Regions from separate parts of the Rhizobium sp. LjRoot258 genome, predicted to be linked through region 1. Evidence: riboswitches for the same ligand, from Rfam matches in the RefSeq annotation. Region 1 holds a riboswitch; the other holds the start of a gene.

Evidence for each region. Region 1 has a riboswitch for S-adenosylmethionine ahead of metA (homoserine O-acetyltransferase MetA). Riboswitches for the same ligand answer to the same signal wherever they lie in the genome.
Region 2: linked by a shared signal. The riboswitch ahead of ACSQ9D_RS00765 (O-succinylhomoserine sulfhydrylase) and the one ahead of metA (homoserine O-acetyltransferase MetA) in region 1 are both predicted to bind S-adenosylmethionine.

The regions. Positions count from the first base shown of each region.
Region 1 covers NZ_CAXUST020000001.1:3,691,189-3,697,526, reverse strand. The annotation lists gene ACSQ9D_RS18140 (aldose epimerase family protein) at 1-557, opposite strand, end outside; gene metA (homoserine O-acetyltransferase MetA) at 695-1,618, opposite strand; SAM riboswitch at 1,654-1,731, opposite strand; gene ACSQ9D_RS18130 (ABC transporter ATP-binding protein/permease) at 1,882-3,708, shown strand; gene ACSQ9D_RS18125 (DUF5666 domain-containing protein) at 3,713-4,330, opposite strand; gene ACSQ9D_RS18120 (ATP-binding cassette domain-containing protein) at 4,472-6,298, opposite strand; gene ACSQ9D_RS18115 (thiamine diphosphokinase) at 6,302-6,338, opposite strand, start outside.
Region 2 covers NZ_CAXUST020000001.1:153,850-160,187, reverse strand. The annotation lists gene ACSQ9D_RS00790 (glycosyltransferase family 2 protein) at 1-699, shown strand, start outside; gene ACSQ9D_RS00785 (glycosyltransferase family 2 protein) at 718-1,737, shown strand; gene ACSQ9D_RS00780 (CsbD family protein) at 1,787-1,993, opposite strand; tRNA gene ACSQ9D_RS00775 (tRNA-Gly) at 2,116-2,189, opposite strand; gene ACSQ9D_RS00770 (2'-deoxycytidine 5'-triphosphate deaminase) at 2,598-3,692, opposite strand; SAM riboswitch at 3,765-3,843, shown strand; gene ACSQ9D_RS00765 (O-succinylhomoserine sulfhydrylase) at 3,889-5,073, shown strand; gene apaG (Co2+/Mg2+ efflux protein ApaG) at 5,272-5,664, shown strand; gene ACSQ9D_RS00755 (Hsp33 family molecular chaperone) at 5,665-6,338, opposite strand, start outside.

The DNA of each region.
Region 1 (6,338 bases):
TCGTCACGGCCGTCGAGGTTGAAATAGGCATGTTGGCAAACGTTGGCGATCGTCGGCTGATCACTGGTCGATTCGTAGACGACGGAGAATTCGCCGTCGCCATGCACCCAGTAGGTTGCCTGGATAGTGCAGTTGCCCGGATAGCCGGCGCGGCCGTCCGGATCGACGATCTTCAGCACAACGCGGTCGACATCATGCTCGACGATTGTCCAGTTCTGCTTGGCGATGTTGTCGCTGCCGCCATGCAGGTGGGTCACGCCCTTCTCGTTGAGATCGAGCTGATAGGTCTTGCCATCCAGCGTGAACTTGCCGCCGCCGATGCGGTTTGCGCAGCGTCCGGGCGTTGCGCCAAAGTAGGAGGAGTGAGCGGGGTAGCTGTCGAAATCGTCGAAGCCGAGCAGAAGCGGGGCATCGTGGTCGTCGAGGCGGAGATCCTGAATGACGGCACCCCAGGTGATGATCTTGGCTGTCAGCCCGCCACCCTTGATCTCGATCCGATAGACAGTTTCTCCCGACTTGGTCTGCCCAAAAACTTCCCGTTTCAACACTTCCGCCATAACGACCGTCCAGATATATCTTCGATTGAGGCAGGGACCCTGCCCCCATTTGCCGCAAACCGCAACGGGTGTGCCGCAAAAAAGAAACGCTACCAGACCGGGGACACGCTCCGCCCAGCCGCTTGGCGTTGCTCGTCTCAGTCGCTCTTGCCGATATCGTTGAGATCGTAAGGCGTGGTCTGGTAGATCTCGTTGATCCAGTTGCCGAACAACAGGTGCGCGTGGCTGCGCCAGCGGTTTTGCGGCGTCAGCGACGGATCGTTGTGCGGGAAGTAGTTGTGCGGCATCTTGATCGGAACGCCGGCATTCACGTCGCGGAAATATTCGTCGGAAAGCGACGTGGAATCATATTCCACATGATTGAACATATAGAGCCGCTTGCCCTTCCGCTCATGCACGAGGCAGACGCCCATTTCGTTGGACTCCATCAGGATCTCAAGGCTTTCCGACTTTTCGATGTCGCCGCGGCGGACTTCGGTCCAGCGCGACACCGGCACTTCGAAATTGTCCGAGAAACCGTTCAGGTAAACGGATGACGGCTTCAGGTTCCGGTGCCGGTAGACGCCGAAGGCCTTCTCCTTGAGCTCGTACTTCGGAACACCGTGGAAATGATAGATCGCGGCCATTGCACCCCAGCAGACGTTCATCGACGAATGGACGTTGGTTTCCGTCCAGTCGAAAATCTGCTGCATTTCGCCCCAATAGTTCACGTCCTCGTAGGGCAGCGTCTCGATCGGCGCGCCGGTAGTGATGAAGCCGTCGAACTTGCGGTGCTTCACTTCCTCCCACGTCTGGTAGAAGGCGAGAAGATGGTCTTCCGAGGTGTTCTTTGCTTTGTGGTTACCCACGCGGATCAGCGAAAGTTCCACCTGCAGTGGAGACGCGCCGACCAGGCGGGCCATCTGCAATTCCGTCTTGATCTTGTTCGGCATGAGGTTGAGAAGCCCGATCTGCAGCGGTCGGATGTCCTGACGGATAGCCACCGTCTCGGTCATCACGCGCACGCCTTCCTGAACCAGGGTTTCAAATGCAGGCAAGGTATCGGGGATCTTGATGGGCATTGCGGTCACTCGATCAAAACAACGAATACATCGCTATCGGTCCGCACGCGGCCCTTTAGCGACTTCTTTAACGTGGCTGCAAGCCGGCCGGCCAAATCACCACGGAGCGTTCTAAATAGCGTTAGTCGACCTGCGAATCAATTGCCCAAACGAACGGAGGGGTCGATGCGAGGTCACTCCCACGTTAATGGCTGCTAGAATCTGTTGGTGGACACAACGAATCGCGATGTTTATTGAAGTAGAATGACGGCTAGGGACGCGTAATGGCAGATGACCTCGAAGGCAGGCCAAGCATTCAACGGCAGGACAGAGTAGGATACGATCTGAGCCTGGGCTATCGCATGAAGGTCATGTTCTCGGCTTTCTGGCATTCACCCGTGCGGGGACGGGTCTTGCTGATCGCAACGGCGCTGATCGCCATCATTCTCGCCACCGCCTATGCGACCGTCATCCTCAACCAGTGGAACGCGCCCTTTTACGACAGCATCGCTCGGCGTGATTTGCATGGGTTCTTCCATCAGCTGAAGGTCTTCGCGCTGATTGCGGGCATGCTGCTCTTGCTCAACGTCGTGCAGGCCTGGCTGAACCAGATGACCGCGCTCTACATGCGCGAAGGTCTGACGCGCGATCTCGTCAACCAATGGCTCCAGCGCAAGCGTGCGCTTCGGCTTTCGGCCAGCGGCCTCATCGGCGTCAATCCCGATCAGCGCCTACACGAAGATGCCCGCAACCTCGCGGAAAGCACGACGACCCTGATGATCGGGCTGGTGCAGGCGACGATCTTGCTCATCAGTTTCATCGGCGTGCTATGGGAATTGTCCAGCGGCTTTGTCTTCCGTTTCGGCACCTATGCCTTCTCCATTCCGGGCTATATGGTTTGGGCCGCAATCTTCTATGCGGCGTCCGCATCTATTCTCAGCCAGCTGGTAGGCCGCAAGCTCGTGAAGCTCAATGCGGATCGTTTCTCGAAGGAGGCGGAACTTCGCTTTGCGCTGATGCATGCCAACGAGAACATGCCGGCGATTACGGTGGCGCGCGGCGAGGAGAATGAGCAGCAGCGGATCAATACCGACATCAGCGCGGTGCTCGCCGTCATCAAGCGGGTGGCGATGGCCAACGTCAACCTTACCTGGGTGTCAGCCGGCTACGGCTGGCTTGTCGTGGTCATCCCGATCATTGTAGCCGCACCGGCATACTTCTCCGGCGGCCTGACGTTTGGCGAGCTGATGGTATCGGTCGGTGCTTTCAACCAGGTCAACACGGCCCTTCGCTGGTATGTGGCGAACTTCGGACCCATTGCCGAATGGCGCGCCACACTGATGCGTGTCACCGATTTTCGTCAAGCGCTCACCACCATGAGCGACGAGATCAATCTCAGGGGCACGATTAGCTACGAGCGCAGCCCGCCCGGGACACTGACCCTGGACCATGTACGGATCGCTTCTAAGATTGGCGAAGAGATCGACCAGTGCGGCGGGTTCCGCGTGCACGAAGGCGCCGTGACGATCAAGGTCGGCGAAAAGGTCATGATCAACGGCGATCACAACGTGAACCGCAAACTGCTCTTCCTTGCACTCTCCGAGCTTTGGCCGTGCGGGGGCGGTAAGATCGGCTTGCCGCCCGCCGACGACATGCTTTTCGTCGCGCAATCGGCTTACATCCCCGGGGGTTCGCTCCGCGAAGCGCTGGCGTTTCCTGAGTCTGCGGACACCTATGAGAATGCCGACGTCGTGGCAGCACTGGAAAAGGCAGGACTCCACCATCTGGTTTCCCGGCTCGATGCCCGGGCCCGGTGGGACAAGCTGCTCGATTCTGACGAGCAGCGTGCGATCGGTTTTGCTCGCCTGCTTCTCGTACGACCGAAATGGATCGTGTTCGACGAAGTGCTGGAAGGCATGGAGCCGGAATGGCAATCATCGATGATGGGCGTCCTGGCTTCGATGCCTGACACCACGATGATCTACATCGGTCGCTCAGACGCCTTCGTCGACACTTTCAAGCCGCGCGTGCTGCATCTGGAAGCTCTGCATGCGAAGCCGGAAGTGAAGGTCGTGGCAAAAGCGCCAAACGCACCCGCACCCGCGCTCTGACGGCTTACATCGGCGGCACGACGCCGTTTTTACCGACTGTGACGTTTGCTGCCGACACCGTGCCGTCTGCAGCTCTTTCGCCCATCACGATCACGCGCGCTCCTGCGACAAGGTCTGCCTTTCCGGCAGGGGCGAAGGTGACGATCGGTGTATCGTCGGCGATCGATATCGTCTTTTCCTTGCCTTGATATGTCAGCGTGATGGTGTGGCCATCGACTGCCTTGACGGCTTTCGCGACCGTCGCGTTGGTCATCGTGCTGTTTGGCCTCAAGTCCCAGGGGCGACTGCCTTCTCCGGTGCCCTTCATCGCTCCCGGAAAGATCAGCACTTCGAGAGCGCCATCGCCGCCATCAGCTTTTGGCAATGATGCAACGCCAACGAAATCGCCCGGCTTGATGTCTTCCACGGCGGCCTTCTTGATGCCGCGGACCTTCCAGTCTGGCTTCAATGTCACCGTTTGCTTTGTGCCTTCTCGTGTTTTGACCACCAACGTGTTGCCGCTCAGGCTTTCAATCGCGCCGCGCACGCGTTGCGCTTCCTGGGCAAGCGCGCCGTGCGACGTAATAACGAGGAAACCCGCGGCCCAGACGAGCGCGGTAGATGCTTTGAGATTGTGTGGCATAGTCTGCTTTCCTTGCCGTCGTGCAAGCTGCGGATACGGCGCGCAGCTTAGTCCTGCCGGTCGAAAGCTGACGAATCAATGAAACGTGAAAGCCAGGTCGCGCGGCAGAGACGGGTCGGATTGAAAGGGCGCGAGAGGGCCTTAGCCCTCCAATTCCTCCCGCAGCATCTCGAGTTCCAGCCATTCCTCTTCCATTTTCGTCAGGCTGTCCCGGAGCTTCTCCATCTCCGCTGCCAGACGGTTGAATGTGGTGGGGTCCTTGGTGAACAGGCCGGAGTCCGTCATCCGCTCCTCCCGTTTTGCGATCTCGGCTTCGGCCTTGGCCATTTCCTTCGGGAGATTTTCGAGCGCGAACTTCTGCTTGAACGAGAGCTTAGCCTTTCCTTTCGCAGTCTCGGCCGGGGCTGCTGCATCCCGCGGTTTCGATCGTTCCGCCGCCTTCTCGGCCTTCCTTCGCTCGTCGGCGATGCCCTTTCGTTGCGCGAGCATGTCCGAATAGCCGCCTGCATATTCGATCCAGCGTCCATCAGGTGCATCCGGGACCGCCGGGGCGATCGTCGACGTTACCGTGCGGTCGAGAAAGTCGCGGTCGTGGCTGACGAGGATGACGGTGCCGGGGAAGCCTGCAACGATTTCCTGCAGCAGATCCAGCGTCTCGATGTCTAGATCGTTGGTTGGCTCGTCGAGGATCAATAGGTTTGCCGGACGCGACATGATCCGCGCCAGCATCAGTCGCGCGCGCTCGCCACCGGATAGATTCCTGATCGGCGTCCGCGTCTGTTCAGGCTGGAACAGGAACTCCTTCATGTAGCCGGTCACGTGCCTCTGTTCACCGTTGACGAGCAGGTTCTCGCCGCGGCCATCCGTCAGGTAGTGGGCGAGCGTTTCGTCTGGATTGAGGTCTTCGCGCTTCTGATCCAGCGTCGCGATTTCCAGATTGGTCCCGAGTTTTATCGTGCCGCTGTCCGGCGCGAGTTGTCCGGTCAGCATCTTCAGGAGCGTCGTCTTGCCGGCGCCGTTCGGGCCGACGAGACCGATGCAATCACCGCGATGCACGCGGATGGAGAAGGGTGCGACAATGGGCCTATCCCCGAAGGTCTTCGTGATCTTGTCGGCCTCGACAACGAGTTTGCCGGATTCCTGCGCGTCGGAAACCGTGGCCTGCACGGTCCCTTGCGGGCCTTTGTGGCCGCGATATTGCGTGCGCATGGTCTGCAGTTCGCCGAGGCGGCGCATGTTGCGCTTGCGCCGTGCGGTGACACCGTAACGCAGCCAGTGCTCTTCGCGCTCGATTGCCTTGCCGAGCTTGTGCTGTTCAAGTTCTTCCGCTTCCAGCACCTGGTCACGCCAGGCTTCGAAATGGGCGAAGCCCTTGTCGAGCCGGCGCGAGGTGCCGCGGTCCAGCCAGACGGTCGCCGTCGAAACCTTCTCGAGGAAGCGCCGGTCGTGGGAGATCAGGACGAGCGCACTGCGGCTCTTCTGCAGTTCGCTTTCCAGCCATTCGATGGTCGGCAGGTCGAGATGGTTGGTCGGCTCGTCGAGGAGCAGGATATCGGGCTCGGGCGCTAGGACACGTGCGAGGGCGGCGCGGCGCGCCTCGCCTCCTGAGAGGTTGTTGGGATCCTCGTCGCCGGTGAGCCCGAGGTGCGAGAGGAGATAGGTAACACGGTAGTGGTCGTCGCCGGGACCAAGCCCCGCTTCGGCATAGGCCTGCACGGTCTTGTAGCCTGCGAAATCAGGGGCCTGTTCGAGGTAGCGCACCGTTGACGACGGGTGGCGGAAGACCTCGCCCGACTGCGCTTCGGTGATGCCGGCGGCGATTTTCAGAAGCGTCGACTTTCCAGAGCCGTTGCGGCCGACGAGACAGATCTTGTCTCCAGGCTCCACCTGCAGGGCGGCGCCGGCAAGCAATGGGGTGCCGCCGAAGCTGAGAAAGACGTCATCGAGTTTCAGAATGGGAGGCGCCAAAGATCAGACTCCGGAAAGGTCATAGGGGCGGGCGAGCACA
Region 2 (6,338 bases), 3.5 Mb from region 1:
CAGGTGGCGCAGCGCTTTTGCGAGGAAGACGCCCGCTTTTCCGTCATCTCAAACGAAACCCATCTGAGTGCCGAAGCGAACTTCGCCAAGGCCGTGAAGCTCGGCGCTGAGGCGGCAGGCTATTTTTGCCTTCGGGCAGCCGACGATCTTTCATCTCGAGATTTCTTGGGAAAGCTGGTCGAGGCGCTCGATGCCGACGAGGCAAAGTTGCTCGCCGCCTGCTCGACAAAGAGCTTCAATGCCAAAGGCTTCAAGCTCAAGAATCCGGCAGCCAACATATTCAACTTTCAGGAGTCGTATGCAAAAGGTCGCGTACCACGCAACCTGACATTTCCGTCCGAGTGGATCTACGGCATGTTCAGATCGCGGTCAGTCGATATATTGATGGCGCGCTGGTACGAACTGGGCAATCCTTGGGGCTTCGCCTCTTATGTCCTCTCGGAATTTGTCGTTCGCGATCTGGTCACCTATGTCCCCGGCCCCACCTTGGACTTCAGGGAAGGATCGGGTTCCGAGCAAAGGTATGGGGCAAAGGGGTTTCGTGATAAGCTCTCCCAACGACTGACATACACCCTTGGCTGCTACCGCCTGGTCGACAAACTGCCACCGACGGGTCTTTTGACGAAAGCGAAGTTTTTCAGGATGTGTTGGAACGATGCACGCCGGAAAACGCGCTACAAGCTGCTTTGGATATTCTAGGAGTCCTGTTTCCCGCTCATGAACTACCCATTTTCCTCCGGCGCGCCCGATCTTGCGCGCTCTTTCCTCGATCGTCTCCAGACGGGCTATGACACATTTCGGGTAACACGCCGCGAGAGGCGCAATCGAGCTGATGTGACCATCCAGCCAGTTCGCGAGATCGAGCCCCTCACGTCAGCAGATGTGCCCCTTGTCTTTGTTACCCATAACGACGCTGTTCTTCTAAGCGCATTCATTCAACACTATCGCCAGCTGGGCGTGACGCGGTTCATCTGCGTTGACGACGTTTCGACTGACGGTACAAGAGAGGCTCTCTTAAATGAGCCGGACGTTGACGTTTGGACCTCGCCCGTAAGATTTGGCGAAGCACGGCGGGGCCGAAATTGGAGGGAAAGCCTGTTCTCCAGGTATGGTCTCGATCGATGGTATCTGAATGTCGATTCCGATGAGTTCCTCGTCTACGATGATTGCTTCAGCCAACCGTTGCCATCCCTTATCCGCACGCTTGAAGCTCAAAACCTCAAGCGAATGGCCGCGCCTATGCTGGATATGTATCCCAGGCTGAGCGAAGTCGGCGCGCACCCATCTTCTGTCGACAAGCCGTGGCAGTTCTCGCGTTATTTTGATGGTGACAGCTATGTGTCAACGATCAAGAAGCGAGGCGTCAGTGTTAGGGGCGGGCCGCGGGGCAGAAAATTCGGAGAGGGCAACGAGCTTATCAAATACCCGTTGATCTACTGGGACAGAACGTGCCTTTTCGGAAGCAGCCTCCACCAGCCGTTGCCCTATGGCCGCAATTTCCCGTCTGTCTGGGGCGCTATCCTGCACTTCAAATTCTTCACCAATTACAAGGCCAAGATAACCGAAGCAGCTGAGGGCAAGCAGCACTATAATTCTTCCGAGCACTACCAGAAGATGATGGATGTTCTTCATCGCGAAGGGGAAATCGATTTCAGCTACGGTCAGTCGATTCGCTATGACGGGCCGCAGCAACTGATCGATCGCGGCTTCATGACCAAGATCAACTTCCCATCGTGAAGCTGGCATGAGGCGGAATGCCCGGAGGGTTGGCTCCGGGCTCGTCAGGTCAATGCCAAGTCTGATTGCCGTACCAATCGTCGATGTCTCGCCGCGCGCGATCGCGCGCGATACCGTAGCGTTCCTGGATTTTGCCTTCCAACTGGTCGCGCTTGCCGGCAATCTGATCAAGATCGTCATCAGTGAGTTTGCCCCACTGCTCCTTGATCTTGCCCTTCATCTGCTTCCAGTTTCCTTCGACGCGGTTCCAATCCATAACGCTTTCTCCTGCTTTGTTGGACTGGAGACTAAACGGCCGCGGCGTAAGAGTGTTCCGCCGCTTCGCTCCGTCAGGTAGCGATCAGGATCTTTTTGCGTTGTCGACTGCACTTGGCTTCGTGGAGCGGGTGAAGGGAATCGAACCCTCGTATTCAGCTTGGGAAGCTGCTGCTCTGCCATTGAGCTACACCCGCACTAGAGCGAGACTTTCTACAGATGATGGCCGCTGTCAAGCGGCCAAACACCGACAATCGTAACAAAGGCACTTCTGATATTGCGGCCTCCGCGCATGCAGCGGATCTTCAGCGAAATGCCCGAAGCACGCCAAGGCGCGCGCATTCGCTCGCGGCCGGATGGGAACTTTGGAAGCGTATGTTTGCGCGCCCATCGGTCTTTGTTGGCGATCTGGACCCACCACCGTCACAGCACGAACACCACAAGGCTCAAGAAGATTCTACCGGCCGGCCCTTATCTCGCGCCGAACACAGCTCCTTCAAATCGACGGCAGAAACACTACCCTACCTCTGGCCGAATGATGGCGAACGACGCCCTCTGGCTACCGACGAGAACGCGGCAGCCAGCGATCGAGGACACCAGAACGCTCAAATGCGGAAGTGCTTGGAAAGCTTCAGGCCCTGGGCCTGATAGTTCGAGCCGAGGCCGGAGCCGTAGAGGCTTTCCGGGTGCTCCCGCATATGTTCGTAGACGAGGCGGCCGACGATCTGGCCGTCTTCGAGGATGAAGGGAACCTCGTGGCTGCGGACCTCGAGCACGGCGCGGCTGCCGCGGCCGCCAGCCGGCGCGTGGCCGAAGCCAGGGTCGAAGAAGCCGGCATAGTGCACGCGGAATTCGCCGACCAGCGGATCGAAGGGGGTCATCTCGGCCGCGTAGTGCGGCGGCACATGGATGGCTTCGCGGGAGACGAGGATGTAGAACTCGTCAGGATCCAGGATCAGTTCGTTGCGGCCGCGACTATAGAGAGGCTCCCAGAAATCATAGATGTCGTGCTGCGCCTTCTTGTCGACATCGACGACGGCGGTGTGGTGCTTGCCGCGGTAGCCGATCAGGCCGTCCTTGTCGCCCGCAAGATCGATCGACAGCGCAATGCCGCCGCCCGAGACGTTCGGTTGCTTGCTGGCAACCAGCGTTTCGGCATCGTGCAGCGCCAGAAGTTCGGGCTCGCCGAGCAGGGAATGCCCGACACGGAAGCGGATCTGCGACAGGCGCGAGCCCCGGCGCACGACAATCGGGAAAGTGCGCGGGCTAATTTCGAGGTAGAGAGGGCCGGAATAGCCGGTCGGGATCTTATCGAACTCCTGCGCATAGTCGGTGATGACGCGCGTGAAGATATCCAAACGCCCGGTCGAGCTCTTCGGGTTGGCCGAGGCCGACATATCGGCCGGCAGGTCGAGGCGCTCCATCAGCGGAACGATATAGACACAGCCTGTCTCCAGCACGGCACCTTCGGAGAGATCGACGACGTGAAGGCTTAGGCGATCGAGCTTGTCGGACACAAGATGGGATGGCCCCGGCATGAAACTCGCGCGAACGCGGAAAGCCTTGGCGCCAAGCCTCAGGTCGAGGCTTGCCGGCTGGATCTGGTCGTGATCCAAATCGCGCTCAGAGCTGAGACGCCCGGCCTCAAAGAGCGCGGCAATCGCACGATCTGCCAAAATTCCTGTTACGCGAGCCATCATGCCTTATCCATATTTGTCGCAGACAAAACCAAACTCGAGGAATTGACGCAAGCATAGAACGGCAGTATTGCAGCTTTATCCCGTGGTGATTTGGCCGGTCGGCTTGCAGCCACGTTAAACAAGTGGCTAAAAGGACCGGGTGCAAAACCGGTCTGCTTTCGCGGCCGGTTTTTTTGTTGTTTGAAAGTGGTGATTCATGAGCAAGACCTGGCGCCCGGCAACCCAACTCGTACACGGCGGTTCGCTGCGCTCGCAATATGGCGAGACCTCCGAAGCAATCTACCTCACGCAGGGCTTCGTCTATGAAAGCGCGGAAGCGGCCGAAGCACGCTTCAAGGGCGAGACCGAAGGCTATATTTACGCTCGCTACGGCAGCCCGACCAACGACATGTTCGAGAAGCGCATGTGCGCGCTCGAAGGCGCCGAGGAGGCCCGTGCCACAGCCTCGGGCATGGCAGCCGTCACCGCCGCGATCCTCTGCCAGGTGAAGGCAGGCGACCACATCGTCGCAGCCCGCGCCCTCTTCGGCTCCTGCCGCTGGGTCGTCGAGACGCTTGCGCCGAAATACGGCATCGAATGCACGCTGGTCGATGGTCGCCATCTCGAGAACTGGGAAAAGGCGATCCGCCCGAACACGAAGGTGTTCTTCCTGGAAAGCCCGACGAACCCGACGCTAGAAGTGATCGATATCGCCGGTGTTGCCAAGCTCGCCAACCAGATCGGCGCCAAGGTCGTAGTCGACAACGTCTTTGCAACCCCGATCTTCCAGAAGCCACTCGAGCTCGGCGCCCATATCGTCGTCTACTCGGCCACCAAGCACATTGACGGTCAGGGCCGCAGCCTCGGCGGCGTGATCCTCTCCGACACGGAATGGGTCAAGGAGAACCTGCAGGACTACTACCGCCACACCGGCCCGGCGATGTCGCCGTTCACGGCGTGGACGCTGCTGAAGGGCCTCGAGACACTGCCACTGCGTGTCAAGCAGCAGACCGAAAATGCATCGAAGATCGCCGACTTCCTGGCTGATCAGCCGAAGGTCGCCAAGGTCATCTATCCCGGCCGCAAGGATCATCCGCAGGCCGACATCGTCGCCAAGCAGATGAAGGGCGGCTCGACGCTGGTCGCGATCGAATTGAAGGGTGGCAAGGAGGCAGCCTTCGCGCTTCAAAACGCGCTTGATATCGTCAAGATCTCCAACAATCTGGGCGACGCCAAGAGCCTGATCACGCACCCGGCGACGACGACGCACAAGAACCTGACCGACGAGGCGCGTGCAGAGCTCGGCATCTCCGGCGGCACCGTTCGTCTCTCCGCGGGCATCGAGGACACGGACGATCTGATCGAGGATTTCGCCCAGGCACTCGCCAAGGTGAACGCCTGATCAGCCCATAACGGCCGGATTACCTCCGATCCGGCCGACCGCCATGCGCTTTTGCCACATGCGAGGCGGGCTAAAATTAGGCTTAGCGCGCGAAACCTCTTGCCATTGCACGCATTAGGGACGTGATCGCCTATCGGTTTATTGACGGATCGGCCGTCGTATAAGATACCGGTAACGTATGTTGACTATGGTGTAGGCATGTACCGCGCCCTTACACGAGACATTGAAGTCGTCGTCGAACCCTTTTATCTGGAGGAGCAATCCGATCCGGAGGACGATCGTTATGTCTGGGGCTACAAGATCGTCATCAGCAACAATTCCGACACGACCGTACGATTGGTGAACCGCTACTGGAACATCACAGACCAGAACGGGATCGTCGATGAGGTCACGGGCGCCGGCGTTGTCGGCGAACAGCCGCGGCTTGCTCCGGGCGATACCTATGAATATTCCTCGGGCTGCCCACTGGATACGCCATCAGGGCTGATGTTCGGCCACTACCAGATGGAAACGGATGAAGGCGAGCTTTTCGATGTCGAAATTCCCGCCTTCTCGCTGGATTCGCCAGGGCTGCTCAGAGTCCTGAACTGATCACTCGGCAGCCTGAGCCACCTCTTCCACTTCGAAGCGGTAGGTCGTCGAGCAGAACTCGCAGGTCACCGAGATCGCGCCGCCTTCCTGGCTGGCATCGATTTCCTCGGCAGAGAACCCCTTCAGCACGCCCTTGATCTTCTCGCGCGAACAGCTGCAGCGATCGAAGACCTCGCGCGGTTCGTAGACGCGAACGCCGCGTTCGTGGAACAGGCGGTACAGCAGCCTCTCCGTGCCCACCTGCGGATCCGTCAACTCGTCGGCGTCGATCGTTTCGACGAGCGAGCGGGCTTCCATCCATGCATCGTCTTCCTTGTGGGAACCACCGGCCGTGTCACCGTCGCCCCCATGAAGATCCGGCTGGCGCATGCGCTCGGGCGCTTCCGGCAGGAACTGGGCCACGAGCCCCCCTGCCCGCCAACGGTGACGCGGCTTGCCCACTTCGTCGCGATCGAAGAGCTCGGCAGCGGCAAGACGCACTTGCGTCGGGATTTGCTCCGACTGGCGGAAATAGGTGCCGGCGATTTCCTCGAGGGTCGCTCCGTCGAGCGCAACGATGCCCTGATAGGGTTGGCTAAACTTCCCCTGATCGATCGTAAACGCCAGCATACCCTTGCCGAGCAGCTGTTCAGGCTCGATTTGCCCAGCGGCGATGGCCGTGTCGAGGAGGCCCT